4 regions of the Hornefia porci genome follow, and region 4 is predicted to be linked to each of the others. Evidence: riboswitches for the same ligand, from Rfam matches in the RefSeq annotation. Region 4 holds a riboswitch; each other region holds the start of a gene.
The links. Region 4 has a riboswitch for cobalamin ahead of BHK98_RS05065 (fibronectin type III domain-containing protein). Riboswitches for the same ligand answer to the same signal wherever they lie in the genome.
Positions count from the first base shown of each region.

Region 1: linked by a shared signal. The riboswitch ahead of BHK98_RS06135 (DUF4430 domain-containing protein) and the one ahead of BHK98_RS05065 (fibronectin type III domain-containing protein) in region 4 are both predicted to bind cobalamin.
Region 2: linked by a shared signal. The riboswitch ahead of BHK98_RS09745 (sirohydrochlorin cobaltochelatase) and the one ahead of BHK98_RS05065 (fibronectin type III domain-containing protein) in region 4 are both predicted to bind cobalamin.
Region 3: linked by a shared signal. The riboswitch ahead of BHK98_RS01375 (TroA family protein) and the one ahead of BHK98_RS05065 (fibronectin type III domain-containing protein) in region 4 are both predicted to bind cobalamin.

Region 1 covers NZ_MJIE01000001.1:1,286,810-1,294,952, reverse strand. The annotation lists gene BHK98_RS06150 (ABC transporter ATP-binding protein) at 1-1,592, shown strand, start outside; gene BHK98_RS06145 (ECF transporter S component) at 1,571-2,536, shown strand; gene BHK98_RS06140 (sugar phosphate isomerase/epimerase family protein) at 2,541-3,308, shown strand; cobalamin riboswitch at 3,358-3,536, shown strand; gene BHK98_RS06135 (DUF4430 domain-containing protein) at 3,751-4,620, shown strand; gene BHK98_RS06130 (ATP-dependent helicase) at 4,815-7,022, shown strand; gene ligA (NAD-dependent DNA ligase LigA) at 7,038-8,143, shown strand, end outside.
Region 2 covers NZ_MJIE01000001.1:2,081,951-2,090,093, reverse strand. The annotation lists gene BHK98_RS09745 (sirohydrochlorin cobaltochelatase) at 1-1,951, opposite strand, end outside; cobalamin riboswitch at 2,232-2,457, opposite strand; gene BHK98_RS09735 (M15 family metallopeptidase) at 2,599-3,309, opposite strand; gene BHK98_RS09730 (DUF819 family protein) at 3,328-4,569, opposite strand; gene BHK98_RS09725 (DUF819 family protein) at 4,944-6,182, opposite strand; gene BHK98_RS09720 (LuxR C-terminal-related transcriptional regulator) at 6,308-7,273, opposite strand; gene galE (UDP-glucose 4-epimerase GalE) at 7,330-8,143, opposite strand, start outside.
Region 3 covers NZ_MJIE01000001.1:314,247-322,389, reverse strand. The annotation lists gene BHK98_RS01390 (ABC transporter ATP-binding protein) at 1-779, opposite strand, end outside; gene BHK98_RS01385 (FecCD family ABC transporter permease) at 781-1,848, opposite strand; gene BHK98_RS01380 (ABC transporter substrate-binding protein) at 1,973-3,136, opposite strand; gene BHK98_RS01375 (TroA family protein) at 3,152-6,109, opposite strand; cobalamin riboswitch at 6,345-6,600, opposite strand; gene BHK98_RS01370 (TVP38/TMEM64 family protein) at 6,924-7,646, opposite strand; gene BHK98_RS01365 (methionine gamma-lyase family protein) at 7,643-8,143, opposite strand, start outside.
Region 4 covers NZ_MJIE01000001.1:1,060,375-1,068,517, forward strand. The annotation lists gene BHK98_RS05055 (aldo/keto reductase) at 1-743, shown strand, start outside; gene BHK98_RS05060 (fibronectin type III domain-containing protein) at 1,753-2,811, opposite strand; gene BHK98_RS05065 (fibronectin type III domain-containing protein) at 2,833-4,602, opposite strand; cobalamin riboswitch at 4,694-4,887, opposite strand; gene fumC (class II fumarate hydratase) at 4,929-6,296, opposite strand; gene BHK98_RS05075 (NAD(P)-dependent malic enzyme) at 6,444-7,607, opposite strand; gene argH (argininosuccinate lyase) at 7,677-8,143, opposite strand, start outside.

The sequences.
Region 1 (8,143 bases), 230 kb from region 4:
TTGAGGTGCATCCGTCGGAGTTTATTGTAATATGCGGAAAATCCGGCTGCGGCAAGACGACGCTGCTGCGGCACATGAAGAAAAACCTTATTCCCTATGGAAGAAGAGAGGGCTCGGTCACCTACGGAGGTACCGAGATTTCCGCGCTGGACGATCGCAGAAACGCGTCCGAAATCGGCTTTGTGCAGCAGAACCCGGACAATCAGATCGTCACGGACAAGGTCTGGCACGAGCTGGCGTTCGGACTGGAAAGCCTGGGGCTGGACAATCGGACCATCAAACGCCGCGTGGCTGAGATGGCCAGTTATTTCGGGATCCAGGCCTGGTTCCGCAGAGACGTGAGCCAGCTGTCCGGCGGGCAGAAACAGCTGCTGAACCTCGCGTCGATCATGGCCATGCAGCCGAAACTTCTGGTCCTGGACGAACCGACCTCGCAGCTGGATCCTATCGCCGCGTCAGAGTTCCTGCGAACGATTTACAAAATCAACCGGGATCTCGGAACTACCGTTATCCTTTCGGAGCATCGTCTGGAGGAGGCGTTTACCATGGCCGACAAAGTCCTGGTCATGGATCGGGGAAGAATCATCGCATATGACGATCCCCGGCGCATCGGACGGCTGATGTCCGGTAACGGAGGCGGCAGCCGCCATCCCATGTTCTACGGGCTTCCTTCAGTGACCCGGATTTTCTATTCCGCAGGCGGAGAGGGCGAGAGTCCGCTGACCATCCGTGAAGGAAGACTCTGGATCGATGAGGAGATGCGCCGGGCCGGGAAGGAACCGGAAAAAGGGATCCCTCTCTGGCAGAAGGGAACCGGGAAGGAAGAGAAACCGCGGAAAATCAAGGATCCGGCAATCCATATGGAAAATGTCTGGTATCGTTACGACCGGAACTCCCAGGATGTCCTTCGGGGACTGACGATGGATGTGGAGAAGGGGCAGCTCTTTTGTATCCTCGGCGGAAACGGCGTAGGAAAGAGCACAACGCTGAAGGCAATCGCCGGGATTGTAAAGCCTCAGCGCGGAAAAATTGAGGTGAACGGCCGTCTGGCTATGCTGCCCCAGAACCCGCAGGCGCTGTTCACAGAGATCTGCGTGGAGGACGAGCTGCTGGAGGCCCTGCATGACGAAAAAGGTACAGACGGGGAAAAAGTGAAGAAGGTTGTGGATATGCTCCGGCTCATGGAGATCGAACATCTCCGGAAGGCACATCCCTACGACCTGTCAGGAGGTGAGCAGCAGCGACTGGCGCTTGGGAAGGTTCTGCTGGTGGATCCGGATGTGATTCTTCTGGACGAGGCCACCAAGGGTCTGGACCCTTTCTTTAAAATCGCCCTTGCGAAGGTTCTGAAGAAGCTGACCGATGCGGGCAGGACTTTGTTCATGGTGTCTCATGACATCGAGTTCTGCGCGGAATACGGCGACTGCTGCGCTATGTTTTTCGACGGAGGAATCGTGTCGGCCGGACCGCCGAAGGAGTTCTTTCCGGGAAACAATTTCTATACGACGACGGCGAACCGCATGGCGCGGGATTACTTCCCTGAAGCTGTCACATGGGAGGAGGTGGCGAAATGCGTCGGGGATTCGATCTGACTCAGTATGAGGCCGCGGCCAGAAAACGCACCGCCGTTTCCGCATTTCTGATTCTCGGCGTAATTCCTGTTACCGTGCTGGGAGGAAGCTTCCTGCTGGGCTCGGATCTGTATATGGTTGGCAGCATCCTGATTGTGATCTATACGATGATTCCGTTTTTCATGGTGTTCGAACGGCGAAAGCCCAAGGCCCGGGAGATCGTCCTGATCGCGATGATGGCAGCTCTGACTGTTGTGATTCACCTCTTCTTTCATCTGACTGTTCCGATTCAGGCGGGGACGGCCATGATAATCATCTCCGGAATTTCGCTGGGACCGGAGGCGGGTTTCCTGATCGGCGCACTGGCGCGGTTCGTCTGCAACTTTTATATGGGGCAGGGACCATGGACGCCGTGGCAGATGTTCTGCTGGGGGCTGTTGGGATTCCTGGCGGGGCTCGCCTTCAACAAAGTAAACTACGAGGAGATCCGGGATCGGGGATTCCGTGACGAGCTTGCCTCGCGAAGCCTGCGGATGGTGATGGGGCCGGTACTCTGCATCGCCTTTGCGCTGGCGGCGGCCTATATCTGCTATCTGATCTGGCCGGGAAAAGACCAGACATTTTTCGGCTGGCGGCTTTACGCGTTCGGGGTGGCCGGTCTGCTGGGAGGTCTGCTGGTGCAGCGGAAACGACTCTCCGTGGACGGACTGACCATGGCTCTGTTCACCTTCTTTGTGACATTCATCGTGTACGGCGGAATCATGAATATCTGCGCGATGGTGACCTCAGCCGCCATGCCGGGCGGGCGGCCGGTGAGCCTGAACACGCTGCGGATTCTCTATATCTCCGGAGCACCCTACGATGCGGTTCACGCCGGCGGCGCCGCGGTGTTCATCTTCTTTTTCGGAGATATGTTTATCAGGAAGCTGGAAAGAATCAAGATCAAATACGGGATTTACAGGTGACGATATGGAGAGGCAGATTTTTCTGGCGACGTTTTCCGACGACGCGCTGAAGGTGATAAAAAAATACGGTATCGGCATTGAATTCAACCAGTTCTGCATTTCTCAGACTCTGGATGAGGACAAAATCGACCGGACGATAGCCGCGATGCAGAAGGAAATGAAGGAATGCGGCGTTTCGGACGAGCGCGGCGCGATTGTTCACGGTCCCTTCACCGAACTCTGTCCGCAGTCTATCGACCCGCTCTTTGTGGATCTCGCCATGAAACGCTTCGAGCAGGCCTACGAAGGCTGCCGGCGGCTGGGGCTGAAACGTCTGGTAGTGCATTCCGGATTTATTCCGCTGATTTATTTCCCGGTCTGGCACGTGAAGCAGTCAGTGAAATTCTGGAGCAGATTTATGGAGGACAAGCCGGAGGACTTCACCCTTTACATTGAGAATGTGCTGGATTCAGAGCCGGAGTCGCTGACGGAAATTGTATCGCAGATAGACGATCCGCGTGTGAAGCTCTGTCTTGATGTGGGTCACGCCAATGTGGTGACAGAGCCTGAGTACAGCGTCACGGACTGGATCCGGATTATGGGCCCCCGGCTTGGGCACTTCCATCTTCATAATAACGACGGAAGCAGCGACCAGCACAGACCTCTTACCTCGGGAAGCCTGAACATGAAGGAAATCCTGGCGGCAATCGACGATTACTGCGATCCCTCTGCGACACTGACCATAGAGAGCAGGGAGTGCGACGAGAGCGTCGCCTGGCTGCTGAAGCAGTGATGGAATTTCCTCTTGACGAAAGGGGAAATATCCGATACAATTAAGGTGCAATTGAAAATGCGTTTCGCGTTCTTCCACACGGAAGCTAAGAGGGAATCAGGTTGAACGCCTGAGCGGTCCCGCCACTGTAGTTGGAGAGCTGTGTCGCAGGATGCCACTGGGAAACCGGGAAGGCGCGGCCGGCGATGATCCATAAGCCAGGAGACCTGCGCGAAAGCGTTTCTAATCGGCGGTGAACCGATGGTAGAAACATATGCATCAGCGAATACGGGCTGTGGGCAGAACCACAGTCCTTTATACTATCTGAGGATAGTGCGGATTACGGGGAGCCCCAATTGCTTTTCATTCTTTTTTCATTTTGAGGCAGGCCCCGTCACCCTGCCTCGTTTGCTGTAGCAGGAAAGAATCGGAAAGCGCAGGAATGTTAGAAAGGGGAAGAGTTATGGAAGATGAACTGTTGAGAAAGGCAAAGAGAAGGAAAATCAGGACGATCGCTGTTCTCGTGATTGTCGCACTTGCGGCAACCTCGGCGGTTTTCGGTCTGAGCATTAAAAGCGCCCGGGCGGAGAAGGCGAAGGCGACAGCGGCGCAGGAATCCGCGGAGACTCAGACCGCGTCCGATTCCGGTACGACGGAGAAGAAATCAGCGTCCTCGAAGGAAAAGAAAGACAAGGCCGCCGTGAAAAAGGTGGACGAGCTGATCGCTGCGATCGGCGATCCGGACAAGGTGACGCTGGACAGCAAGGACGCCATTCAGAAGGCGAAAAAGGCGTATGACAAGCTCAGCAAAGACCAGAAGGAGATCGTGGAGAACAAAGAGGTTCTGACCGCGGCTCTGGAGAACTACCGGAAACTGGTTAAGGAGAAGAAGGCAGAAGCGGCCAAGAAAAACGGCAGCTCATCGTCTGCAGCTGCCTCGGCTGCAAAATCCGTGACCATCAGCATCGAATGCAGGGATCTTGCAAATGATATGTCCCGGCTGAAGGACCCCGCCAAGAAAAAAAATATTCCTTCAAGCGGCGTCATTCTGTCAGCCACAAAGTATCAGTTCAAGAGTGGTGAAACCGTTTACGACGCGCTGAAGTCCGTCTGCAGATCCCGCGGCATCGCGTACATCAAGAAGGACGCGGGCGCTTATGACGGCGTGTATATCAGTTCCATCGGTCATCTCGCGGAATTCGACGGCGGCAAGAACAGCGGCTGGCTGTACTACGTGAACGGAGTCACGCCGAATTACACCTGCTCCAAATACAAGCTGAAGAATGGCGATGTAATCAAGTGGCACTACACCGTCAATTACACAAAGGAGTAGATAAATACGCCGCAGGCGCAGCGGCGGCAGAATGCATCGACAGAATAAGAGAGAGGCGAGGAGCGCCGCCGGAGCATCGCGGAGGCGCTCCGGCTCTTTTTTTGTGCTAAAGGCAGAGCAAAGACAGAGTAAATGTGATAGAATAGTAAGTGTCTGTTCACGCATCAGGCAGACAAATGAATGGAGAGTAACGAATGAGTTTTGAAAATCTGAATTCCAGGCAGCAGGAGGCGGTGCGTCAGCTGGAGGGACCGCTGCTGATTCTGGCGGGCGCGGGTTCCGGCAAGACAAGCACCATGACCCACCGTATCGCTCATATGCTTGAAGAGGGGATTTCTCCGTACAGCATACTGGCGGTGACCTTTACCAACAAGGCCGCCAGGGAAATGCGGGAGCGAGTGGAGGATCTGGCGGGAGACCGGGCGGGATCCATGTGGATCATGACCTTTCACGCCATGTGCCTTCGCATTCTGCGGGTCTATCCGGAGGAAGCGGGGTATGAGCCGAACTTTGTCATCTACGACGGCACTGATCAGAAGACCCTGGTGAAAAACATCCTGAAGGAAAACGGGATCAGCGACCGGGAATTCGCGCCGCAGTATCTGCTGGCGGTGATCAGCGACCAGAAGGAGAAGGGCGTGGATCCGGAGCAGTACCGGGAGACAATGGAGAATAATTATAAAACAAAGGCGATTTACCTGGTGTACAGAGAGTATCAGAAGCGGCTGAGGCAGAACAACGCGATGGACTTTGACGATATTCTGCTGAACACCGTGAAGCTCTTTGAGCGGAATGAGGAGATTCTGCTGCGTTACCAGGAGCGTTTTCAGTATATCATGGTGGACGAGTATCAGGATACGAACCATATTCAGTACCGGCTGATCCGCCAGCTGGCGGACCGGCACCACAATCTGTGCGTGGTCGGGGACGACGACCAGTGCATTTACCAGTGGCGCGGGGCGGATATCCGGAACATCCTGGACTTTGAATCGGATTTTCCGGAGGCGAAGGTCATCAAGCTGGAGCAGAACTACCGGAGCAAGGGGAACATTCTGGACGCGGCGTATTCGGTAATCCGCAACAACCGCGGCCGAAAGAGCAAGAAGCTGTGGACGGACCGTGACAGCGGCGAGAAGCTTCGCTATTACAGGGCGAATAATGACCATGAGGAGGCGGCGTATGTGGCCCGGCAGATCGGATATATGAACCGCGCCGGCCGGCCGCTGACGGATTTCGCGATTCTGTACCGGACCAACGCCCAGTCACGGCTTTTTGAGAGCGCTCTTTCCCGGGATGGAATCCCGTACCGCATTTTGTCCGGCATGCGTTACTATGACCGGAAGGAAATCAAGGACATCATGTGCTATATGCGGCTTGTGGTCAATCCGAAGGATGACCTGTCAATGCGGCGCATCGTGAATGAGCCGAAGCGCGGCATGGGCGACAAAACCGTGGAGAAGGTCATGGGCTTCGCCGCTGTGAAGAACAAAAGTCTGCTGGAGGCGCTCAGCGATCCTGAGGTGCAGGACACGCTGCCGGGCAAGGCGTATGACCGGGTACGGGAGCTGACGGACTGCCTGAACCTCTGCCGGCAGGAACGGACGAACCTGAAGGTTTCCGACATCTATGACCTGCTGCTTACGAAAACCGGATATCTTCCCGCACTGGAGGAGACCGGCACCGTCGAGTCGGAAGGACGGATTGAGAACCTGATGGAGTTCAAATCGGTAATTTACGATTATGAAAAGGGAACCGAAAATCCCTCCATCGAGGAGTTCATGGAGCAGCTTACACTTGCGGCTGAGGTGGATAACTATGACGAGCATCAGGACACGGTGACGCTGATGACGATGCACAGTGCCAAGGGGCTTGAGTTTCCGGTGGTCTTTCTGCCGGGACTTGAGGACGGTCTCTTTCCGGGGAACAAAGCCTTTGACGACCCTTCGGGAATGGAGGAGGAGCGGCGTCTCTGCTATGTTGGCATGACGAGAGCAAAGGAGCTTCTGTTCCTGTCCAGCGCTGAGGAACGCACCCGCTACGGGAGAACGGAATATACGAGGGAGTCACAGTTCCTTCGGGAGCTGGACCGGCGTCTCATTGAAGGAGACGCGGTTTATCAGAGAAAGACCGGAGATTCCAGTCTGGGAGTTTCCACGGGAAGCCGGGACGGATACGCCGCGAAGCCTTATAAACCCTTTGACGCACTGAAATACGCCCGGTACAGCACGCGGCAGAATGCAATGGAGAACACGGAGAGCTTCGCGCCGGGCGACCGGGTGAGCCACGGAAAATTCGGAGAAGGCATGGTGCTGGAGGCTACAGATACAATCGTTACGGTGGCGTTTGACGGAGCCGGCGTCAAGAAGCTTGCGCTGGGCGTGGCCCCGCTGAAGAAGATCTGAAGAACATACAGAGCAATGAAAGACAGAAAACAGGAAATCAGAGAAAAAATCGATATTTTGAACCGGGCGGCAAAGGCGTATTATCAGGACGGGATTGAAATCATGCCGAACATCGAATACGACCGGCTTTACGATGAGCTGAGGGAGCTGGAACGGGAGACCGGAATTGTATTCGCCAACAGTCCGACCCGGAACGTCGGGTACGAGGTTTTGTCGGAGCTTCCCCGGGAACGTCATCCGTCCAGGATGCTTTCTCTGGACAAAACAAAGAGCCGGCAGGAGCTGGCGGAATGGCTGGGAGATCAGCATGGACTCCTGTCCTGGAAGCTGGACGGACTGACCATCGTGCTGACCTACGAAAACGGAGAACTGGTCAAGGCGCTGACCCGCGGAAACGGGGAAATCGGCGAGGTGGTCACAGGAAACGCCCGCGTCTTCGCCAACGTTCCGGTGAATGTGCCGTACCGCGGAAGACTGGTGCTGCGGGGAGAGGCAATCATCACCTATTCAGAGTTCCGGAGAATCAATTCGCAGATAGGCGATGCGGATGCGAAATACAAGAACCCGCGCAATCTCTGCAGCGGTTCTGTGCGGCAGCTTGATCCCTCTGTCACCCGGAGCCGGAACGTGCGGTTCATCGCGTTCTCACTGGTGGAGGCGGAAAATGTGAATTTTGGCGGGACCCGGTCCGGACAGCTGGAGTGGCTCGCCTCACAGGGCTTCGACGTGGTGGAGTACCGTCATGTGGATAAGACGAACCTTCCGGAAACCATCGACCGGTTCGAGGAACAGGTTAAGACCAACGATTTTCCATCCGACGGTCTGGTGCTGATTTATGATGACATCGAATACGGGCGGTCGCTGGGAACCACCGCGAAATTTCCGCGGGATTCCATCGCCTTCAAATGGGAGGATCAGCAGGAGGAAACGGTTCTTCGGGAAATTGAGTGGAGCGCCTCGCGCACAGGTCTCATCAATCCGGTGGCGGTCTTCGACCCGGTCGAGCTGGAGGGGACCACGGTTTCCCGGGCTTCTGTTCACAACATCAGCATCATGCGGGAACTGAAGCTGGGCGTCGGGGACAGGATCAGGGTGTATAAGGCAAATATGATTATCCCGCA
Region 2 (8,143 bases), 1.0 Mb from region 4:
CGGCCTTGAAGCCTTTGGATTTCTTGGTGGAGCGATAGACCTTGTAGCCTTCCGCCTTAGAATTCTTCTTCCAGGAAACCGTGATCTTCCTGCCTTTGCCTGCCTTGGCTTTGACACCGGAAATTGAGCTCGCTGCGAGTTCCACCTTAGCCTTGTAGTCAGCATACTCCGCCTTGGCCCTGGCCAGTTCTGCCTTTGCTTTTTCCAGCTCTGCCTTTGTTGCATCACTGTCCTTCTTCATCTGGTCGACCTGTTCACTCATAGCCTTCAGTGTGTGTGCCACATAAAGCTTCTGAACGCTTTCGATCTGACCCAGGCCGGCGATCTGACCTTCTACCTTAAATCCTGCCTTTTCAAAAATGGTTCTCCAGGAATCCTCATCGGTCCCGTTCATATCGTTGTTAGCGTGGTCGCCGGCAACAACCATCAGAGGTCTCAGAACAACTCTGGAATATCCACCGTCTTTTACCTTCTTGAGGACAGCGGAAACTGCATTATTAGGATCATTGCGTTCTTCCCCTTCAACGGTTCCGACGAACGCATTCTTGTAGCCGAGGCCGGTCATCGCTGTCTGCATCTGTGTGTAGGTGATATTTGCCGCATGTCCGGTTCCATGACCCATGAACACGTAAGCAGTGTCGCTGTCGCCGGTCAGCGCGCTGACGTCTTTTCCGTCGTCTTTTACTGCTGCTTCTGCGGCAGTTCTGGCGACCGCGGTCTTGTCTTCGTTGATGGTGTCTGCGGAATCGCCTGCCATGCCCAGCAGCGGCTCAGCGAAGGTGATCGTCACGCCGTCCCATTTGTTCTGTTCAACATCCCGTTTGATCTGGTCATATTCTTCACCGTTCATCAATGTGGTCGGCTGAATAATCAGATTGGTGACGCCTGCCTCCTTAGCCTGGTTCATGGCTTCTCTGACAGTGTTGATCTTCTCTTCATCCCTGGCCAGGATGTGATTGATGATTACCTGAGATGTGAAGGCTCTTCTTACACTGTAGTCGGTGTAAGTCTTTGCCAGAGCTTTTTCGATTCCGCCGATGGTGGCAACACGGCTGTCAGTATAGCTGGTGCCGAAGCTGCAGACCAGGATTTCCTTCTTTTTGTCCGGTTTCGTATTCAGCGGATCGTCCTTGCTCGCATCTCCGGTGCTGACAAAGTAATCGGCTCCGCCTGCTCCCGGGTATTCATAGCCGAGCCCGTCCGGAATCTCCGGAACATTTTTCTTGTCCTCGTCAGACAGCTTATCATATGCATATTTCGCGATCTTCGCTGTCTTCTCTGTCAGAACGGCCTGCGCTGCCTGCTCCTCAGCAGTCTTTTTAGGATGGATATAGATTTCCCCGATCAGACCTGCAACCAGAAGAGGGCTGTCGTTGGCGTCAACATAGGCCTTTGCCTGCTCTTCTGTCATTTCAGTTTCAATCTTCTCTGTGGTCTCCTTCAGTGTCGCGTTTTCAACTCCGTCCTTCGCACTAACCGAGGCTCCGTCACCGGCGACAGTATCAAGTATCTTTTCTTTTTCATTGACTGTTACCGTTCTTTCATACCATGTCAGCTTTTTCTTTGAGTGGGTAGAGATGATAAATGATTTACTCAGGTCAATACCGGTTACATCCACAGTAAAGACCTGATAATTTTTGCCGTCGATCGTCTCCTGAGTCGGGTTGACCGCGCCGCTGCCGTATCCGTACAGGCGCGCAGCAGAAGCTTTTCCCACATAGTACTTGTCATAAGATGTGCTGTCGTCTCTGATGATCAGCGTCTTCTTGCCGCCGGATTTGACCAGAGTCGCAGAATCCGGCTTGAACATGCCTTCGGCTTTTACTGTCAGCTCCACACTGTTCTCATCACCGTCAGCCGCATATGTCTGAGGCGTCAGGATGATGCTGAAGGAGATAAGGATCAGTGCAGACAGAATCAGCACAGCCAGTTTTTTTAAACTACTCGTCATGTTTTCCTCCTCACAAATAAAACACCAATAGTTTTTTTAATGGCAATCAACGGATCGATTCATAAACTTCCTGCCACAAAATCCCTGCCTCATTCCTGTACCCGGGTTCGCAGAATTCTTTTTTGTCAATGAGAGAGATGTTCTCTGCGGCCCGCCGGATCTTCCTTTGTTGATCGCAAAAGAAAAACCCGCTTTGGAAAGCAGGCCTGACACGCCAAAAAATGGAAGAGCATATCCACATTCCGGCGATATTGGTGAAGCTTTCTCTGGAAGTCATTCCCCAATTCCACTCCCTTCAGCAGGTTTCCTGGCTCACAGGTAATACCGCACACCACGCCTTCTCAGATCCGCCGACGGTTCTGCGGATTTCACCGCTTTCATCGGTTCAGGATCCAATGGCTTATTGTGATGTACTTCCTGTTTACAGTGACCGAGTCGCTCAGGTATCTCACCTGATTCCCTTTTAACCACAAGGATTCTGCGGCACTGAACGGATTTCAATTGTCATTTTCTCTACTGAAATTATATCAACCGTTTCTGAAGGTGTCAAGAGGTGCGACGGACACACATGCTGGGCAAACAAAACTGATGCGGATTCCGGATTTCCCGGAGCCCGCATCAGTATATGGTTTCAGCTTACATCAGCTTCAGTCCAGCTCGAAGATCCCGTTGTAGAGAGCGGGTCTGTCGACAACGGCGGACCAGTTTTTGTCCCCGTATTCAAAGTGCCACCATTCGGAAGGCAGGTTGGTAAAGCCGGCCTCCAGCATGATATGATAGAGCAGTCTGCGATTGTCTCGTATGAGCGCCGCATCCGGCAGTCCCGCAGCCTCCTCTGTCTCGAAGAAAGCAGTCCTGGTTTTGTCGGTGAAGGCGTCGAAGCCGCATCCCATCTCCAGCTCTTTCCCGTCCGGGCCAACAAGCGTCAGATCGATAGCTCCGCCCGTGGTGTGCGCCGGCGGCAGAGTCCTGTCCGGAATAGGATTGGCGACGAATTTGCCGATGAAACGGTGCTGTTCCTCCTCCGACATGTTTTCCAGATGAAACTCCCGTATGATTTTGGCGCTGTATGAGACAAAGAGCTCCTCCTGCAGTGCAAAGGGTCTCCAGGCGTCCCAGATCCGGAAGCAGTATCCTTCCGGGAGGCTTTCCGCCGCTTTCTGCAGCATTTCATATACTTCCCTGCGCAGGAAACATCTCTGCTCCCCGTTTTTGAATCCGAGAACCGGATATTGCATCCGGATGTCAATTTTTTCGCTTTCCTTCACTTCTGTCAGCGGAGAGTCGATAAAGGCTGTCTTTGTGTATTGCTCCAGATCCGGAAGAACCGGAATCGGCGTTTCAGTATAACTCGCCATAATATCGCCCCCTCAGCTTTACGCGCCCAGAATTCCGCCGATAACAACGCCGAGATACGTACCGATAACGTAGCCGAAGGTTCCGACCAGCATAATCGGTCCGACCAGCTGACTCCAGCCCTGGGAAATGGCCATGCCGGCCGCGGTGGTCGGTCCTCCGATGTTCGCGTTGGACGCCAGGATGCAGTCCTCCAGGTCAAAGTGCAGCAGCTTGCCGCCGATGAAGCAGAACAGCATGTTGACGATTACCATAATCGCAGTGAACAGCAGCAGCGCCGGCGTCTGTGTGATGATCTGATAGATGGAGGCCGGAACGCCGATGACGAACAGGAACAGGTAGATGAAATAGGTACCGATTTCCTGCGAACCGTTCAGCTTTTGTACCTGCGTCTCTCCATAGGTGGCGACGATCATGGACAGCGTGGTGATCCAGACGTACTGAGAGCCGAAGAATGTATTACACATCTTCAGGATCGCGTTGTCTGTCGGGATGACATTGGCAATGCCCATGGAAATCAGGTTCGAGAAGAACACGATGACCACAGCGTAAGCCAGATTCAGAGCGATGTCCTTCAGCGAGATGTCTTTGCGGCTCCAGTAAGCAGCTGCCTGTGTCTGCGAATCGCCGAGCCCGTTCTTCTCCACCTCGTCGATGTGCGGATGGGTGTAGTGGCTGCGGAAGAATTTCAGTCCCGCGAACAAAATCAGGACGAAGAAGTACAGCGCCATCAGCAGATTGTCCGCAACAGTCGTCGCTCCGATGGTTCCGCCGCTCACCTTGAACTGCGTCGCCAGCGCGGCGAAGTTTACGCCGCCGCCGATATAGGAACCGGTCATCATTGCCGCTACGCCGGCTGCCTCAGGCACCGCGTCATGCAGCAGCTGATATGCCAGCAGTGCGCCCAGGCAGGTTCCCACCGCGCCGATCAGGAAAACGATCATGACGCGTCCGGTCTCCTTCCAGATCTTCTTCATGTTGCACTGCAGTAGCAGAAGAGGAATACCCAGCGGCACCGCATAGCCCCAGATGATATCGTCATACAGGGTGCTGTTCGTCGGCAGAATCCCGATGTTGGACAAAACCAGAGCGAAGATCAGTGCGATAATCGCGCCGGAAAGTTTGGACGCCCAGGTGTACCTCTGCTCCAGATAGATCGCCAGCGCCACACTGACGACCAGCACGAACAGCAGGGCCCATGTGTCGTCCGGTGAGATCAGCGACGGTCTTCCGAGCGTACTCTGAAAAAATGAATTTAACATAATAACTCCTTTCTGCACGGCTCCTCCGCCATCCGCCCCGGTTGAAAAAAGTCGAGCACAAACGGGAGGCGGCATGCGGCAGAAATCCGCGCCCGTGCCGGAAAACCCGGCAAGCTTTTATCTGTATTATCAGACTTTTACACGGATTATGCAATGAACTTTAGTTATAACTTTGGGATTTTTTTGCGGTTTCGTCAGAATTTATTCAATCAGGGACGCTGCGCGGGTTTCTCCGCACGGACAGGATATCAGTGATTGCGATGCCGGCTTTCGCGCATCCTTGCCGGCGACAGTCCGCGCGAAGGACATCAGTGCGGCACAATTAAACTGCGGGCAGCGCCGGGAAAAAATCCGGACAGTGATTTTGTTCCCCGCTAAAATTCCAGAATTCCCCAGACAAGCAGCCCCATATATGTGCCGAGAACGTATCCGATAATCCCCACCAGAATCGATGGGCCGATCAGCGACTTCCATCCCTTGCTCACCGCCATGGCCGCCGCCGTCGTCGGACCGCCGATGTTCGCGTTGGACGCCAGGATAATGCTTTCCAGATCGTAATGCAGGAATTTCCCCGCCACCAAACAGAACAGCATATTCACGCCGACGATAATCGCCGCGTAAAGGAGCAGGACGGGTGACTGGATGATTCCCGGCGCTGATGCGGGAACGCCGATAACAAAGAAGAAAATATAGATTAAGAATGTTCCTATCTCCTCTGTCCCGCGGATGCCTCCGAAAAATCGGGGCTTCACTGTGGCGCAGACCATGGAAATCGTGCTGAGCCAAATGTAGTCGTTTCCCAGCAGCGTGTTGAACATCATCAGAACCGAATTGCTTCTGGGAATCACCCGCCCAAGCATATCCGCCATGAAGAAGGAAATGCTGACGATCACAAACGCGGCGGAAACGGTCAGAGCGATGTCCCTCAGAGAGATTTCACGCGGACGGGCAAACGCCCCTTCGTACTCCTCCTCTCCGCCGTTACCGACGGAACGCTTCACCGCTTCTATATCGTCGATCAGCGGATGCGAAAACCTCTTCAGAAAAAAACCGGCGGACGGAATCAGCATCAGAACCAGGAAGCAGATAGCCATCATCGTATTGTCCGCCATTGTCGCAGAGGACATCGTCCCGGCGGAGACGCCGAGAGCCTTTCCCACGCCGGTAAAATTTACGGCTCCGCCGATGTAGGTCGCGGTGAATACGCCGGCCAGCTTCGCCAGCTCCGGAATATACTGCCGCAAAAGCCCGTATCCGATCATGGCGCCGCAGGCGGTGCCCACCGAGCCGATCAGGAAAATCCCGAGAATTCTCCCGGAGTCACGACCGACCCTGCGAATGTCACATTTCATCAGAAGCATCGGAATCGACAGCGGGACCACATAGTCCCAGACCGCGTCCCACACACCCGATTCCATCGGAATGATCCCGAAATTGGAAAGCGCCACCGCCAGCACCAGCGCAATCAGCGCTCCGGTGACCTTCGACGCCCACTGATATCTTTGTTCCAGCATAATCGCGGCAGACGCCCCCACGATGCAGATTGTCCAGAGCGCCCACGTGTTGTCCGCCCCCACCAGGGGGTCCTTCAGATTAAATATGTGTCCCCACATAAACAGTCGCCTCCAAGTCAAATATATGTCCCCGCTCAAACGGCCGCCGGGCGGGTCCGGTTCCCTCTGACCGGTTTTCTCCGGATCGGGCCCGCATCCTCAGACGAAACGGGCCGCCTGCCGATTCACTCCTCCGGTTCCTGAAAATCGATAAACATCCGCATCAGCTGGCTGCGCCGCTCGATTTCCAGCTTGGTGAAAATATTATGCACATGATGCTTGACCGTTCCCACCGTGATGAAGAGAGCGTCCGCAATCTCCTGATTGCTTCTGCCGCCCAGAATCAGACCCAGCACCTGCGTCTCCCTGCCGGTCATTTTGTAATAGCTGCAGAACTGTTCCATCTTCTCCTGCTCGTTCACAGGACTCCGCAGCGGTTCCCCGCCCTTTTCACGACTGAGGTTCCTCGCGATCGCACTGTTTTCCGCACTGGCGTCGATGCGGCGGATCCAGCGCACCAGCCAGACAGCCATCACAATGCTGAACAGGTAATCCACAGGATTCACCCGGTAACCGAAATCGAACCAGCCTTTGCCGTTCGCGAGATAGACCCAGATGTTCTCCACGAAAATCGCAGCCGCGAACCCCGTCGCCGCCATGCACAGCCTGCGGAAAACGCCGGCGGATTCTTCTTTGTTTCCCCGGGAGGAAACAACGCCGTATACAAATGTCGCAACGGCAGACAGGAAAATCGCCGACTGCCCCAGGGGCGCCAGCACGGTGAAGGAGGACGCATCGATGGCGGCAAACTCCAGACCCGCGCAGACGGCGAGAACAAAATACAGTCCGCCGCGCTCCTTCCGTCCCAGAAAATCGGTGACAAACCAGATATAAAAAAGACAGATCAACGCGTCTGCCGTGGTATTCAGGTTCAGATAAAAACGCCCCATCCCCTGCACATCCGCCTGGATCAGCCCCATATCGAAGGCAAAATTAATAACGGTCCGGACCAGCAGCATCAGAAACAGGAACCGGAGATCCCGGATCCAGCGCAGACCTGTGCTGCCCTCCGCCCGTGTGCATACCTCCATGACCTTCATGTAAAGGATGATGAATGCGATATTATAAATGTATACTAAAAAACCCTGCATGTCCGAATTATACCATACTTGCAGGGCTTTTACCATAGCCGCGGGGAATGCGCGGTTTAATCCCGGTATCCGTCGGGGTGACGACGATGCCAGTTCCAGGCAGTGGCAATGATGTCCTCCAGACTGTCATGCTCGGGCTTCCATCCCAGGAGTTCCCTCGCCTTATCGCTGGAGGCGATCAGAACATCCGGATCACCGGGCCGGCGCGTCTCCTCCCTTTCAGGGACAGGCAGTCCGGTAACCCTTCGGGCGGCGTCGATCACCTGACGCACCGAAAACCCGACGCCGTTGCCCAGATTGAAGATTTCGCTGCGTCCGCCCTCCATCAGATACTCCACCGCTTTGATGTGTGCCTGAGCCAGATCGGTCACATGAATGTAATCCCGGACACAGGTCCCGTCCTCTGTGGCGTAATCCGTCCCGAAGATACTGATGAACTCTCTTTTGCCGGCAGGAACCTGAAGAATCAGAGGAATCAGATGCGTTTCCGGATGATGATCCTCACCGATGAGACCGCTGACATGCGCGCCTGCGGCATTGAAATACCGCAGCGACACGAACCGGAGTCCGTGAGCCTTTCCGACCCATTTGAACATCTTCTCCATGGAAAGCTTGGTCTCTCCGTACGGATTCACCGGTTCAGTACGGTCCGTCTCCCGGATCGGAATGCGCTCGGGAATTCCATAGGTCGCCGCCGTTGACGAAAAGACAATTTTATCGACCCCGTGCGCCACCATTGATTCCAGCATGGTCTTTGTGCCACAGAGATTATTATCATAATACTTCAGGGGATCGCGCATGCTCTCCGCCACCAGGGAATTCGCCGCGAAGTGAATCACCGCGTCCAGCTCCGTCTCCTGCTCCAGTACG
Region 3 (8,143 bases), 750 kb from region 4:
CCCTCCGGCCTTGCCAGCTCGATGCTTCCGAACACGGGATCATAGAATCCGTTGTCGATATCGTAAAGCTCCCGTATAATCTCCGAATGAAAAATCTCCTCCGGCGTTCCGGCCCGGACTGCGTGCTCCCCGCTGACACAGACAATCCGATCCGAGATTTTCTGTGCGAGATCGATTTCGTGGAGGGTCATGACGATAGTGATTCCCTTTTCTTTGGCCATTCGGCGCAGGACGCTCAGGAGCTCAAGCTTGTAACGGATGTCCAGAAACGATGTCGGCTCGTCCAGAAGGATGATTTCCGGTTCCTGGCAGATTGCCCGGGCGAGCATCACACGCTGTTTCTGCCCGTCACTGATCGCATTGAAATCACGGTTTCCAAGCTCGCGTGCGTGAACCGTCTCCAGCGCCTCGTCCACCTTCTCCTCGTCCTCATGGGTCAGAATTCCCAGACGCCCGGTATACGGATACCGTCCGGTCGCTACGATATCGTGACAGGTCAGAAGCTCCGGCTTCGGACGGTCTGTAAGAACCACAGCCATACGTGTGGACAGATCCCGGAAAGTCATCTCGTTCAGACTGCTCCCGTCGATAACCACGTCACCGCGCAGCAGGGTGAGCTGACGGGCGATTGTCTTCAGAATTGTGGATTTTCCGGCGCCGTTGGGTCCGATGAGCGTCACAATCTCCCCTCTGCGGACGTTCAGACAGATATCGTCAATGAGGCTTTTGCTGTGATATCCCACGGAAAGCTGTTCAAGTGTCAGATAATTCCCGTTCATCTCATCTGCCTCTCTTTCTGCTGACCATCATATAGATGACAATTGGTGCTCCGAAGACGGATGTCACGGTGCTGATGTTCAGCTCCAGCGGAGCGAAGGCAAGCCGTGCGATGAGATCACAGAACATGCAGAATACCGCGCCCATCACAAAGGCTCCCGGAATCACAACAATAGGCCTGGACGTGCCCAGAGCGCCCTTGATCAGGAACGGCACCGCGATGCCGACAAAGGAAATCGGGCCGGCAAAGGCCGTCACTGTTGCCGAGAACACGCTGGAGAGAAGGATCAGCACAATCCTGAACACACGAATATTCACGCCGATACTGCGCGCATAGGATTCTCCCAGCTGATAGGCGCTGATGGGCTTGGCGCAGCACAGTGTCAGAGCGAACGTGACAAACACCACGACAGCGACGATACGCACGCTTTCCCAGCTCATCCCGGAAAAACTGCCCTGAGACCAGCCGTGAAGATTCGCGATATCCGAGTCGCTGGCGAAGGTAATAATAAAGTCCGTGACAGCGGAACAGATGTAGCCGATCATGATTCCCGCCACCAGCAGCGCCGCCATATTCTGGATCCTTCGGGCAACCAGCAGAATAAAGCCCACCGACGCCAGAGAGCCGGCAAAGGCCGCCACAATCATCGTGTAGGAGGAAACCGTGGAATAATATTTCAGCGCGACGATCATAACAAAGGCTACAACCATTTTCGCGCCGGAAGAGATCCCCAGAACATAGGGACCCGCAATCGGATTCTCGAAGAATGTCTGAAGCAGAAATCCGGACAGCGCAAGAGCGCCGCCCAGTATGGCCGCCGTAAGTATCCTGGGGAGACGGATTCTCCATATAATATTGGTTTCCTTGATATCTCCCTGCCCGGTGAAAAGTATCCTGACGATATGATCCAGCGATATATGCACATTACCGGAATTGATATTGATCACAGTCATCACGCAGAACGCGGCGAACAGCAGTACGAATACCATGGTATAACGGCTGCGCCGCCGAAGGTTTTCGTGCTGAAAGCTTTCGGCGGCTGCCGGGAGTTCGGAAATATTTTTTTTCATAAATAACTACCTGTACTTCAAAAACTACCTGTACTTCCTCTGACTTTTTTCGCGTACACGGCCGAATCGGAGGTTCGTGTACTTTGTGCCGGCGTCACGGGATGCGACGCGGAGCAGAGGGCCCTCACTTCAGTTTTGTCAGGAACTTCATTTCGGACAGATGCTTTTGTGTCACGAGATAATGAAAGTCCAGAATCATATCACCGACGATATCCGTCCGCTGATACATCGATGCTCCCGTGGCGTAACACTGTCCGTTTTTCACCGCTTTGAACTTTTTCATAATCGGGTCCTTCGCGATTAAATCGTTCATGGAACGGACCGTGCTGTCGATGCTCCCGTTGTATACGATATAATCGGCGTCTGCGGCCGTATCGTAGAACTTTTCAATGGTCATCGGAACGGAGGTTTTTCCGTCGGAATCCGTCAGTTTCCTGAAAACATACCGGCCGCCGGCCATCTCGATCATCGTGGGAACGTAGTCTTTGCTGCTGCGCACCACTGCTTTTCCGTCCGTGGATATATAGAAGAAGGCTACAGTTTTCTCCGTATTCCTGAAATCGTCCAGAGCGGAAATTTTCTTTTCCTGTTTTTCAAAGAAGGCCTCAGCCTGTTTCTCATGTCCGGTCAGCGCGCCGTAAAGCTTGATCCACTCTGTGCGCCCCAGGGGGTTTGATTCGTAACTGGACCGGTCTACCATGACGGGGATTTTCAGATCTTCAATCATTTCTTTTACGTCCGGCGTATGATAAATCATCGTGGATTCAATGGCCAGACCGCATTTTTTGTCCAGCAGCAGCTCGTAATCCGGCTCACTGTATTTTCCGGCGTAAACAATTTTCCCTGCGTTCATCGCGTCCCGTACTGACCGGAAGGACCAGCCTCCCGACTTCAGCGAGGTCATGGAAATATTGTCCAGAGCGTCCATGGAAGAAAACAGCGCCATGGACGCGGTCGCCGCGAGATAGATGTTTTTCACCGGTTCGTGAAGAACCTTAATCTTTTTGCTCAGCTTTTCCGGAGCCTTCTTTCCCTTGGGCACGATCAGATACTTCGCATCGTCCTTAATGTCAATCAGCCTGTACCCGTCTTTGTAGTAGTAAACGTTGAATTCCTTCGCATAATCCAGCTTCATGGTCTTGCTGTAGGTCAGCCCGCTGATCTCCGGAGCGCCCGATGTGCCCGAAGCTGATTCGCTGTTTTTCGCGCCGCAGCCGGACAGCAGAAGCACTGTGGCGGTCACCAGCGCCAGAAGAAGGATCATTCCTTTCCTGAATCGGTTTCTCATCTCATCCTGCCTTTTTTATTTCTTTTCTGCCTTTACTTCTTTCTCAAAAATTTTCTGCGCTTTTTTCGCGCTGCCGTAAATCTCTCCGTAAATCCGGATCCATTCCTTCTGTCCCAGACGACTCTTCTCCTGCCGGGACCGGTCGAGGATGACCGGAATATCCAGCGCCGTAAAACGGGATTCCAGAGTCTCCAGTTTTTTCTGATCCGTTTCCGCCTGCTCCTTCTGCTTCGCGATTTTGTCCTTGTTCAGCAGAGTTTCCTTTGTCGTAATCTCCTCGGGAATCAGGCTCCCCGGCAGAACGGCCAGTCTGGTTTTCTTCCGGATGATTGTGCTGTACCGGGGCGATTCCGGCGTTTCGGCATAGGTGATGCGCCTGCTCTTTATCGCTTTCGTGACGCCGGAGGCAGTGACCTTTTCAGGCGTTACGCCGGTGAGACGGATGCCGTCGACCGCGTCCAGGGCGTCCAGGAACGACAAAGCAGAGTTCGATGCCACATAGCTTTTCTCCGCGGGGATCCTGACGATGATATACTGTTTGTCCAGACCGGCGGGAACGTCGAATTTCTCCGGAACCAGCAGATAACTCACGACGTTGTTTTTATAAAGAGCCTCTGTAATCTCGTGCTGGGAGCGGGCGACCGGTTTTCCGTCCTCGTCATACTCCACTTTACCGTCCTCCTTTGCGGACTTCTTCGCATTTTTCGTGTATTCCTCATACAGCGCGGTGTTTTTGCTGACGTCTATGCTCAGCAGGGAAACGCCGTGGTTATACCGGAAGATCCGGAAGTATTTCGCATACCTGGTTTTCACCGTCGACCTGTATTTCAGCCCGGTAATCTTCGGAGCGGACCTGCTCAGCGAGAGTTTGGCCTTCCGGGCGTCCTTTGCGGCTTTTTCTGCTTCTGCCCGGGCTTTTTTCGCAGCCCTGGCGCTGACGGCTTTTTTTACATAGATTGTATAGCGGACCCAGTGAGGCTGGGACATGGCTGTGGTGCGTCCGATGATGGTATTGTTGGCGTTCAGTTTCACCGGAATCACAAAAGTGGAGAGTCCTCCCCCGCTCCTGGAATAAACCTTTCCGTTTGCCTTGAGACGGTCGTAGCTGCTGCTTCCGAACACGATGGTCGCATAGGCTTTTCCGCCCGTTACCGTGATTTTTCTGCATTTAATGTAGGCGAGACGGCCGGAGCCTCCTGACCAGCTGAAGGAATCCGGAGTGTATACTCCGTCCTTCAGTGAGGTTCTGTTGTTGACCGCACCTGTGCTTTTCTGGCTGTCGTCTTTATATTTGGATACCTTGTCTTTCTTTGTGCTCTTCCTGAATTTTGTCTGTTTCCCGCTTGTGGCGTATTTGTCTTTCTTTTTCTTTGTCTTAGGAGCTGTCGTCGAGGTGCCGGAGGAAACAGCCTTCGCCCCGCCGCTGTAGAAGATAATAGTATGTTCAAACCAGCTGTTCAGCTTCCTGGAATGAGCGGAAACCGTCAGATTCTTATCCAGAGCGGAAACCGGCAGCGTGTAGGTGTAGTATCCGTTAACCACCTTCGCCTTGATCCACCGGGTTTTCGGCGCCTTCGCCGCATCCAGCGCGGTTCCCATGTACAGATAGTCGTAGCCTTCTCCGGTCAGCGTGACGGTTGCAGTCATGGTCTTTTTGCTGCCCTCCCCTTTAACCGTCAGAATACTGTACTTGGTTCCGGTTTTCGGATAGAGGTAGAACATGCGGTTATCGGTGTCAGACTTCACCTTCCAGGTTCCTGCCTTCAGGTCTTTCGTCTCTGTCGGTACTGTCGGATCCGATGGCGACGGGTCGGGATCCTGTCCGCCGGAAGGCTCCGTATACTTCCCGGAATTCACGCTCATCCGAATGGTGATAGAATAATTGATCCAGTGCGGATCAGACATTCTGACGGTTTTCCCGATGATGGGATTGGCCGTGTTCAGCGCCACCGGAACAGAAAAGGTCGAGGTCTTTGCCGCGGAATCTGTTACGCCGCTGTAAATTTTACCGTTTGCCTTCAGCTGTGTGTATTTATCGCTGCTGAACACAATCGTCGCAACAGCCTTTCCGCCGGAAATCGTAACCTTCGGACAGGTAATCGTCACTTTGTTCGTACCGCCGCTCACACTGAAGCTGTCCGGTACCCAGACGCCGTCCGCCAGATCGGTTCTGTTATCCACAGCAGGGGTGGCCGGATCGGACACCGGTTCACTTTTGTTCACGTGAATAGAATAATCAATATCGTTGACCTTCGACATCGCCGTGGTGGTTCCGACAATCGCTGTATCCCTGTTGAGAGCGACCGGAACTTTTTTGAACAAAGACCCGTTCGATGTGTCAGCCTCCGGCTCGTAGGTCTTTCCGCCGGCCTGAAGCTTCGTATAAGATTTGCTGCTGAACAGAATGTCGGCATACGCCTTCCCGTTCGTCACCTTAATCGTCGGAACCGTGATTTTCACTCTTCCGGTTCCGCCGGTGAAGGAAACGCCGTCCGGCGTGTAGATGCCGTCATCCAGCGTCGTGCTGTTGTCGATGGCGGAAGGTTCTCCGGTTTTCGCAGTCTGATTCTGCGCTGTCTCCTTTTCTCCGGAGGAAGCCGTCTTGCTGCTGCCGGACAGGTTTTCCGATGTATCGGATGTTCCCTGCTGCCCGCTTTCGCCTTGTCTCGCCTGCTGCCGCACGGAGCCGACTGAAGAAGCTGCTGACGAGCCGTTTGAGGAATCGGAGGCTGCTGTGCTCCGGTCTTCCTGCTGTGCTACTCCTTCCTGTTCAGACCGGCCCGCCTGATTGTCTTCCGCAGACGAGGCTTTTTTGTTTTCTCTCGCCACGGTCTCCTGCTGCGCCGTCGCTTTCGGAGACGCACTCCCGGCGCCTGCGGAATCTTCCGCAAACGCAGCGGCAAGCTGCGTCAGAACGAGCGCAGCGATCAGCAGGAAGGATAACGTGATTTTGTAATACTTTTTCTTTTTCAAAACAAATTCTCTCCTTCTCATCATTTTTTCCTCGCTCAGCACGGCGTTCAGCTCCGGACAGAGCACTGCGATATCTCAGGGCAGCAAAAAACCCACTTTTCTCTGAAGAAGCGGGTACTTGTATGAAAAACTTCAGTTATAATACATGAAAATCTGTTGCAGCGGAACAATGATGCGATGTATCTAATGTTTCATCATGTTATTATTACAGGCACACTCTCTCCAGAAGCATTTCGCCGATAATTCTGATACAGCAGGTTTCCTGACTTGCAGATCTTCGTTCCCCCGCGCCTTCTCAGCAGCATCGAAATGACGGTGACAGCCGGAACGCCGAAGCATTGCGGCGCACGCTGTCTGTGCCGGATGTATGCTGCCAATGGCATAGTACGGGAGAACTCCCTGTTTACAGTGACCGGATCGTTCGGGATTCACACCCGATTCCCTTTTAACTGCGGACTGCCGTCCGCGGCACTGTACCGACATATTTAATTCTACATAAATTATAGCAATTGCCCCGCGTTCTGTCAATGACTACCCGGCGGAGGGGCGGTTATCTGCTCTGCGGCGGAGCGGCATCCGCGGCGGTATCTGCGGCGTATGCGTTGCTACGGCGGCGGTGAATCTCTGCAGTGAGTATGCGCGGGTCTCGCCTCTCCCCTCTCCGGTAAAGCCTTTGCAGACAAAGAAGATTTTGTAGTTTTTGTGGGTTAATTATTAACCTGCAAAACCTGCAAAACTGTCTTGTCGGTATAAAGTATCCGGAAAAGACTATGAGAGCCTGCCCCGGGATTGGATCTTCCTGATTGGATCCCCCTTACGATATTTTCTCATAAATCTGATCGATAAACCGGTTGACTCGCTTCCGGAAGATGAAGCACAGCAGCAGAATCACGCCGCAGACAGCGCCGATCACGATCATTCCCCGGTAATTCCCTTTCATCATCATATCGCCGAACAGCAGACAGCCGCACAGTGCCGGAATTCTGCCGACGAGTGAGAGCAGCAGAAAGGCACGGAATTTCATATGAGAGATTCCGGCGGCGTAGCATACCAGATCCTTCGGAATTCCCGGAATCAGGTAAATCAGGAACGTCAGGATATACGCTTTTTCGCTGTTGAAGCGGCTTACATATTTTCCCATTCGCTCCTTTCCGAGAATCAGTTCAAGTCCGTCCTCGCCCAGAAAACGCGCCAGATAATAGGAAACGGTTTCTCCGGCCGCGCAGCCCGCCAGCGTCAGGATAAGTCCCGGGAAAAAACCGAACACCGAACCGGCGGCAAACTGAAAAACCTCTCCCGGCAGCACACTGACGACAATCTGCAGAATTTCCGCCGCAAGATAGATCAGAACACTCTTGATGCCGAATCCCCGCAGATAATGGATCACATCCGTGTAGCTGCGGAATCTGGAAATCACATCCCTCTGACAGATGATGATATAAATCGGCAGGGCGACGACAATCGCGATAAGAACCGCGAATTTAAGTATCGTCAGAGCGCGGCGCAGCCGCTGCCCCCTGCTTTTTTTGTCGCTCATACACAAAGTCCCCTTCCCTTCAGAAGTCCCTTCCGGTACAGCCGGTTCAGAGAATTCATGACGCCGAGTTTAGAATGCTCATACGTCAGTCCTCCCTGAAAATAGACGATAAACGGTTCACGCATCGGCCCGTCAGCGCTGAGCTCGATGGAGGAACCCTGCACGAACGCGCCGGCCGCCATGACCACAGGATCCTCATATCCCGGCATGGCCCAGGGCTCAGGGCGCACAAAGGAATCCACCGGCGCGGCCGCCTGAATGCCTTCGCAGAAGGCCACTACCGCCTCGCCGCTTTCCAGGCGGACTGCCTGAATAATGTCCGATCGCACCGTCTCCGGTTCCGGGCAGACCCCATATCCCAGCGCGGAATACGCCTGCCCGCAGAGCAGCGCGCCCTTCACCGCGCTGTTCACCACAGAAGGTGCCAGAAACAGTCCCTGCAGCATCGCTCTGGTCTGTCCGAAGGTCAGACCGCACTCCGCACCGATACCGGGACA
Region 4 (8,143 bases):
ATCTGCGCACCGACTACATCGATATTTACCAGTTCCATAACCCGGACTTCTGTCCCAGACCCGGCGACGGTACCGGACTTTATGAGGTTATGCTGGATGCGAAGAAGCAGGGAAAAATACTACATATCGGCATCACCAATCATCGTCTTCCGGTAGCCGAGGAAGCCATTGACTCCGGACTTTATGAAACACTGCAGTTCCCGTTTTCCTACCTGGCGGCCCCTCAGGATCTTGCACTGGCTGAAAAATGTGCGCAGAACGGAATGGGATTCATCGCAATGAAAGCCCTTAGCGGCGGTCTGATCAACCGCGCCGACGTTGCTTATGCGTTCTGCGATCAATATGATTACGTGCTGCCTATCTGGGGAATCCAGAAAATGTCCGAGCTTGATGAATTTCTGGAGTGCGGAAAAAATCCACCTGCGTATGACGAGGAAATGCGAGCTTTCGTCGCTTCCGAACGCGCCCAGCTCTCCGGTGATTTCTGCCGCGGATGCGGCTATTGCATGCCATGTCCCGCAGGCATTAAAATCAACGACTGCGCACGAATGTCACTGATGATTCGCCGTGCGCCCGTCGAGATTTATATGAACAAAGAATACCAGGCTGAGATGCAGAAAATAAAAGGATGCCTGCACTGCGACAGTTGCCGGCAAAAATGCCCCTACGGTCTGGACACACCGGCGCTGCTGGAGAAAAATCTCCTGGACTACGAAGAGGTTCTGGCCGGAAAAGCTTTGTAGCTGCAGCAGCGCTTACTTTGCTACAACGACGCAGCGAGGCCTCGGACCCCTGCAAACAGGCGGACAGCCCCGGGAGGCCTCGCAAAGCCCGGCAGCCAGGCGAGCAAGGCGGGCAGCCCCACAAACTGAAATCGCGGCGCACGAAGATCTCCGACGAGGATCGCACGCAGGCGGGCAGCCTCGAGAGGCCTCGCAAAGGTCGATATTGTTTCATATCTATTGCCAGCAGCAGGTATTGCATCGCAACGCATCGTAATTAGCCGATTTCAAAGCCCCCTAAATAGCCCTTGATCTGAAAATCTGCCACAAAAAGCAAAAAAATCCAAAAATGTGGCAGACTCCGCGTCAATATTTTACATATTTTACCATTTTGCTCGGAGAAATATATTCATAGTATAAATTTTGCGTCATATTTTCGTTAAACCACGGTACGAATGACTAATTTTCGATACTCCAATTTTAAAATATATGTCATACATAGTAAAAATGCTATGAAATCTGCCACATTTCTCGAAAAAAACCAAAAATGTGGCAACTCTGACCATCATCTAACCTGTACCTGACTTTAACTCCGGCATCAGCCGTTCTTGGCCGACAGTCTCCAGGCTAATCCGAAAATAATTCAAAAATAATCCGAAAACAATTGAAAAAGACAGCCGGAAAAAGAGGCTGTGCATCAGCATTTTGTTTTGCCAGATGCCGCAGCCTCCTGTTTATGCATATTCCGATGTTTAATTTCGGCCCTGCCCAGTTCCGCATGTTAATCTGCGCTTTCTCCGGTCTTGTTGCCCACCTGTGCAGCAAATCCGATTAAATTCTGTCAACTTCGCCGGGTTCGGCTACATTTCCTCGCGGACTCGGCTACATTCCTTCGTCGTGCTCGTCCGCATTCCTTCGCCGGGCTCGTTATCATCGTCGCAGAGATCGCGAAGATTGCGACAATTATAGAGACAGAAAGGGCTGCTCTCGCAAGGTTCGCATTCCCTCGCCGGGCTCGTCATCATCGCAGTTATTTAACCTTTACGGTTTTGGTTGCGGAGAATTTGCCGAAATAGTTTTTGCCGCCGACTGTCTTGTATGCGCGGACTTTGACGGAATACTTCTTTCCTTTCTTCAGGTTCTTAATGGTCTTTTTTGTCAGCTTGGTGTTGACCTTGGACCACTTACTTGAGCCCTTCTTCTTATATTTGATCTGATATTTCGCGCCTTTAATCTTTTTCACGGAAACGGTGGCTTTCTTTGTTCCTGCCTTAAGCCCGGTAATCTTTGCAGTCGCGATTTTCGGAGCCCTGACAGTGACAGTCGACGCCTCGCCGAAGATTTTGCCTGTAATATCTGCGCCGGTCCAGCTCTTAATATTGACGGTTCCTGTCGGCGCAATTGTATAGGTACCCGGCTTTGTCAGAGTAAACGTCGCTGCACCGTTCTTGTAGTATGTCTTGACGGCGGTCAGTTTTCCGGTACTCTTATCGACTGTATTCAGCGTCGCGGCAGCCGGCCTGATGGTGCTGCCGCTTCCGGCGTCATACACTGAGACCTTTGCCGTGATTTTCTCGCCTGCCGTCGCGGTGTACGCGGTCTTTGTCAGATAACTGTACTGGTCCGAGTAGTTTTTGTCGCTGTAGGCTCCCGCAAAAAGCTTGTCTCCGCTCTTCACCGCGATTTCAGAAACGCCCTTCGCATTATATTTGCCGTTTGTAAAATAGTATCCGACGATATCATGCCCGAACTGCTTTGTGACCAGCGAACCGTAGTCGGTTCTGGAGAGCCCGAGATACTCCGTCACCTTGTCTTCTCCGTATTTCTGAATGGTCGCCGCGACAAGGACGTCAGCGTAGGACACACCGTCCGCCTCCACGGTTTTCAATTCCGGGAAATACTTCTCCGCCAGATCGCCGGTGGCCGTAACCTTCTCATTTACCATATCATACTGATTCGGAATGCCGGCGCTGAACGTAACCGTCGCCTTCTGCGACGCCGTACCCTCCGCGAACGCCATTCCCGGCATAAACGCCATTACCATTGTCAGGGCGAGCACCGCGATCAGCGCTCTGGAAAACTTCTTCATAACTTGTCCTCCTCTTGATAACTACTTTACCTTCTTGTATACGATACCGGAATATGCTCCGTATATCTTCTTACCGCTGACTGTGCGGTATGCGCGAACCTTGTAATAATATGTCTTTCCTTTCTTAAGCTTCTGGTTGGTGTATTTCACGGAAGATGATTTCTTCAGGGTCGCAACGGTTTTATACTTTCCGGTTTTACCGGTGGCGCGAACGACCTGATAACCGCCGGCTTTAGACACCTTTTTCCAGCTCACGGTAATCTTCCTGCTTCCCGCTCTGGCTTTCAATGAACCCGGCGCCGGCGGCACGACCTTCACCTTGAGTGTCGACGAATTGCCCGTCACCGAACCGTCCATCAGCTCCGCGCGAATCCGGAAGTAATAGGTTTTCCCTGTTTTCAGACTTCCGACGGCCGCCGATGTGGCGCTGTTCTTTGCGGTCTTCACCTTCCTGTAAGTTTTTTTGTCTGTGCTCTGGTAAATGACATAGGATTTGACATTCTCCCGCGGCGACCAGGACAGCGTGACCGACTCGGTCGTCTTCGGCGCGGATTTCAGACCGGTCACTGCCGAAGTGCTCTTGCCGCTGCCGATGGCCATGATGTCGCCGGCGTCATTTTTGTAGTACAAATTCCCGTCCGCGTCGCTCACAACCGGCGAAATGCAATACTGCTGCAGGGGCGGTATAAAGGTCTCGCCCTGAGCCGAGACACTCAGGTCGTCAGTCAGTTCTATGTAATAGATTCCGCCCGGCGGCCGGTTGTAGGTGGAGTAGATGCAGATCTTTCCGCTGTTTCCTGTGGAGATCAGCATTTCACCCTGTACGTTTGCGGGAGCCTTCACTGTTTTCACAATCTCCATCTTATCCTTGTCAATCGCGTAGATGTTCCCGCCGTTGCTGCCTATGTAGAGGTTATCACCGCTGATAAGCGGCGTATTGACGGAGGGAGCTATTTTGACCTTTCCGGTTTCTGTCAGACTCGTTCCTGAAACCTTATACTTTGTCAGATAGCCGACCCCTGTGCTGTCCCAAGACATGGATGTGGCAGTCTTGGAGGCAACATAGACACTGCTGCCGTCAGACGCCGGGGTGGAACGGATGGTCATGCCCTCTCCGGCATTCAGGACCCTGGTGACAGTTGTTCCTGTCTTCGACGCGATGTAGAGGTTCCCGCCATCGCTTCCGAAGACCACAGAATCGCCCACCTCGCAGGCTCCGTCCCAGTAGTACCCTTCTTTGTCATACTGTCCCTGCTCCCAGGCGAGGGAAAGGTCTGAAAGCTTCAGTGCGAAGTACGTTCCGCCCTCGGTACTGTCGTTCCAGGTTCCGCCGTAGATCCGGTCTCCGATGATCTTCAGCGGTCCCTCGTTCTGTCCTTCAAATTTCTTGCTCTCTGCGAGCTTCTCAAGGTCGCTGCTGTACTTCACCACGCAGGAACCGTTCACAAAGACATATATGTTGTGGCTGCTGTCGATGGCGACCGGCGATGTACCAAAGCCCGCCGTACCGGGCAGCGTGCTTACGGCCAGCACCTTGCCGGTGTCTTTGTCCAGCTTGTACAGCTTCTTTCCCGCGACGAAGTATACATAATTTCCGTCCACTGCCGGCGGCGTCGGCGCGTTAGTGAAATCCATCGGCTTACCGGATGTAATGAAGCGCCATTTCAGATGGGTGTTCCAGGTTCCGACCGGCGTCTCAGCCGTTGTAACCGCCGCAAACGCACTGGCCGGCATCAGCATCGCGACTGCTATGACAAAGGTCAGAAGACCGATTGATATTTTTTTCTTCATTTACTCACTCCTCACTGAGAAAACAAAAGACCGCGGCTTTCGCCGCAGCCCGTTTTCACTGCTGTGCATTCTGCGTCGGAGTATACCGCTCCCGCAGAATTCCTTTCATGCAGGTTTCCTGGCTCGTGTTCTTCATCCTGACCCCGTCTTCCCGGAAATACCAGTGACTGCCCGTGCGGGCGGGGGCCGGACTCCCACTTACAGTGGCGGTACCGCGCAGGTTTCTCACCTGCTTCCCTCTCAGCGCCGCGTTCCGCGCGGCGAACATGAACTGACTTCTTCCATTATCGTACCCGTCTTCACAGAAAAAGTCAAATACTTTCATGTCACACCATCTTCGACGGGTCAACCCAGGCGTCGAAATCCTCCTCAGACACCAGCCCCAGCTTGAGGGCCGCTTCCTTCAGCGTCGTTCCTTCCTTATGCGCCAGTTTGGCGATCTTCGCCGCGTTTTCATATCCGATATGCGGGTTCAGCGCGGTGACCAACATCAGCGATTTCCGCAGATTTTCATCTATTCGCTCCCTGTTCGGGCGAATCCCCTCCGCACAGTTTCTGCGGAAGGAGTCGCAGGCGTCCGCCAGCAGGTTCACCGACTCCAGGAAATCGTAAATCATCACCGGCATGAACACATTCAGCTGAAAGTTCCCCTGCGACGCCGCCAGCCCGATGGTCGTGTCGTGACCCATGACCTGAACGCAGACCATGGTCATCGCTTCACACTGCGTGGGGTTGACCTTTCCGGGCATGATGGAGCTGCCGGGCTCGTTCTCCGGAATCGTGAGTTCGCCGATTCCGCATCGCGGGCCTGATGCCAGCCACCGGACGTCGTTGGCGATTTTCATGAGATCCGCGGCCAGCGCTTTCACGGCTCCGTGAACAAAGACCAGTCCGTCCTTACTTGTCAGAGAGTGAAATTTGTTTTCTGCGGTAACAAAATCCCTGCCCGTGATCCGGCTGACGGCGGCAGCCGACTCCTTTCCAAAATCTTTGTGGGCGTTCAGACCCGTTCCGACTGCCGTGCCGCCCAGCGCAAGCTCCCGCAGATAGCGCAGAGAGTCCCGCAGCATGGCGGCGTCGTGCTCAAGCATAGACCTCCACCCGCTGATCTCCTGACCCAGCGTCAGCGGAGTGGCGTCCTGCAGATGCGTCCGCCCCGTCTTGACGATGTCCATGTACTCCGTTTCCAGTCGCCGGAAGGTCTGCGTCAGGCACTCCACTGCGGGAAGCAGACGGTCCTCTGCGGCGCAGAGCGCCGCGATATGCATCGCGGTCGGGAAGGTGTCGTTAGAGCTCTGAGACTTGTTGACATGGTCGTTGGGATGAAGGAGCTTTTTCCCGGCGATTTCATTTCCGCGATTGGCGATGACTTCGTTTACATTCATGTTCGACTGCGTTCCGCTTCCTGTCTGAAAAATCACCAGCGGAAAATTCCCCTCCAGTTTTCCATCTGTAATCTCATCGCATACACGGCCGATTAACTCCGCACGCTCCGCGTCAAGCATTCCGAGCTTTTCGTTAGCCTGCGCCGCCGCCTTTTTCAGCACCGCGAATGCGCGGATCACCTCCGGCGGCATCCGGTGCGTCCCGATTTTGAAATTCTCAAAGCTTCGCTCCGTCTGAGCGCCCCAGTATCTGTCCGCGGGGACTTTTACCTCGCCCATCGTATCGTGCTCGATTCTGTACCGTTCCATTCGTCTCCCTCCTCATTTGTGTTCCGTGCTCCGACCTTCATCTTCGTGCTCCAGGCTTTCGTTCGGCTTTCATATCATGCTCCGAGCGGCACTGCGTATGCCTTATGCGGATTCCTTCGTGCTCCGGCCTGCCGCCCGGTTTTCGCATCATGCTCCGTATTTTCCCCAGGCCTCTTTTACCGCTGCTGCCACGCGCTCCACCACAAGGGGGTTGAATCCGTCCGGGAGCACGTAATCCGCTCTGAGTTCCTCCTCAGGAATTACGGCCGCGATCGCCCTCGCCGCGGCCTCCTTCATCTCCTCGGTAATCTTTGTCGCCCGGCAGTCAAGCGCGCCGCGGAAGATCCCCGGAAAGGCGATGACATTATTGACCTGGTTCGCGAAATCTGAGCGTCCGGTTCCCACAACCGCCGCACCGGCTTCTCTGGCCAGTTCAGGCATAATCTCCGGGACCGGATTGGCCATCGGGAACACGATGGGATCCTTCGCCATAGATCGGATCATATCCTGCGTCACGACGCCGGGTCTGGAAACGCCGATAAAGATATCCGCACCCTTCATCGCGTCCGCGAGAGAACCCGCCAGGTTGTCTTTGTTGGTCACCCTCGCCATGGCCTCCTGCTCCGGATTGTTATACGGCGCTCCCTCATAGATCGTCCCCCTGCTGCCGCAGAGAATGATATCGCCGAAGCCGAACCGCAGAAACATCTTTGCGATGGAAATTCCCGCCGCCCCGGCGCCGCTGAAAGCGATCCGCAGCTCTCCCGGTTTCTTTCCCGTGACCTTCAGCGCGTTCAGAATTGCAGCCGCGGTGATGATGGCAGTACCGTGCTGGTCATCATGAAATACCGGAATATCACATTTCTCAATAAGCCTGCGCTCAATCTCAAAACAGCGCGGAGCACCGATATCCTCCAGGTTGATACCGCCGAAGCTTTTGGAAATGTGGAACACCGTATCCACAATCACATCCGGATCCTTACTGTTCACGCAGATCGGCACCGCGTCGATATTCGCGAAGGTCTTGAACAGCGCGCACTTTCCCTCCATGACCGGCATTCCGGCCGACGGTCCGATGTCTCCGAGCCCGAGGACCGCGCTGCCATCTGTAATCACAGCCACGGTATTGCCCTTTCCCGTGTAGGTATAGGCCAGCGATTCGTCCTTACTTATCTCCAGGCAGGGCGCGGCTACGCCCGGCGTATAAGCGACCGACAGCTCATCCCGATTTGTTATCGGAGCTTTGCTTTCGACGGAAAGTTTCCCTCTCCATTCCGCATGCTTCTTCAGCGCAATTTCATTATAGTCCATAGTATATTCCCTTTCGTCCAAAAAGAAAAGGGCTGCAGCCTTCACGACAGCCCTCTGTTTCCATTATTTTCAGTCCTTCAATGTCTCAAGCCAGTTCTTCCCGACACGAATCTGGCGGCGAACCTCATCGGGAGCTGTCCCGCCGAAGGATTTTCTGGCGCTGACACACGCCGGAATGCTGATGTCGCCCAGCGCCTCCCGGCTCAGACGCGGATCGATGGCCTGCAGAGATTCCTCGTCCAGTTCTTCCAGCTGACAGCCGCGTTCCTCGCACGCCTTGACCATGTGACCAACGATATTATGCGCCTCCCGGAACGGAATTCCCTCCATCGCAAGATGCTCCGCGACATCAGTCGCATTCAGGAAGCCTTTTGACAGCTGTTTTTCAATCTGATCCATGCGGAATTCGGTTTTGTCCAACATCTTCGCGAATATCCGGATGCACGCCTTCCAGGTGTCCACAGCGTCAAACAGCCCTTCCTTGTCCTCCTGGAAATCTTTGTTGTAGGCGAGAGGCGTTCCCTTGAGCACGGTGA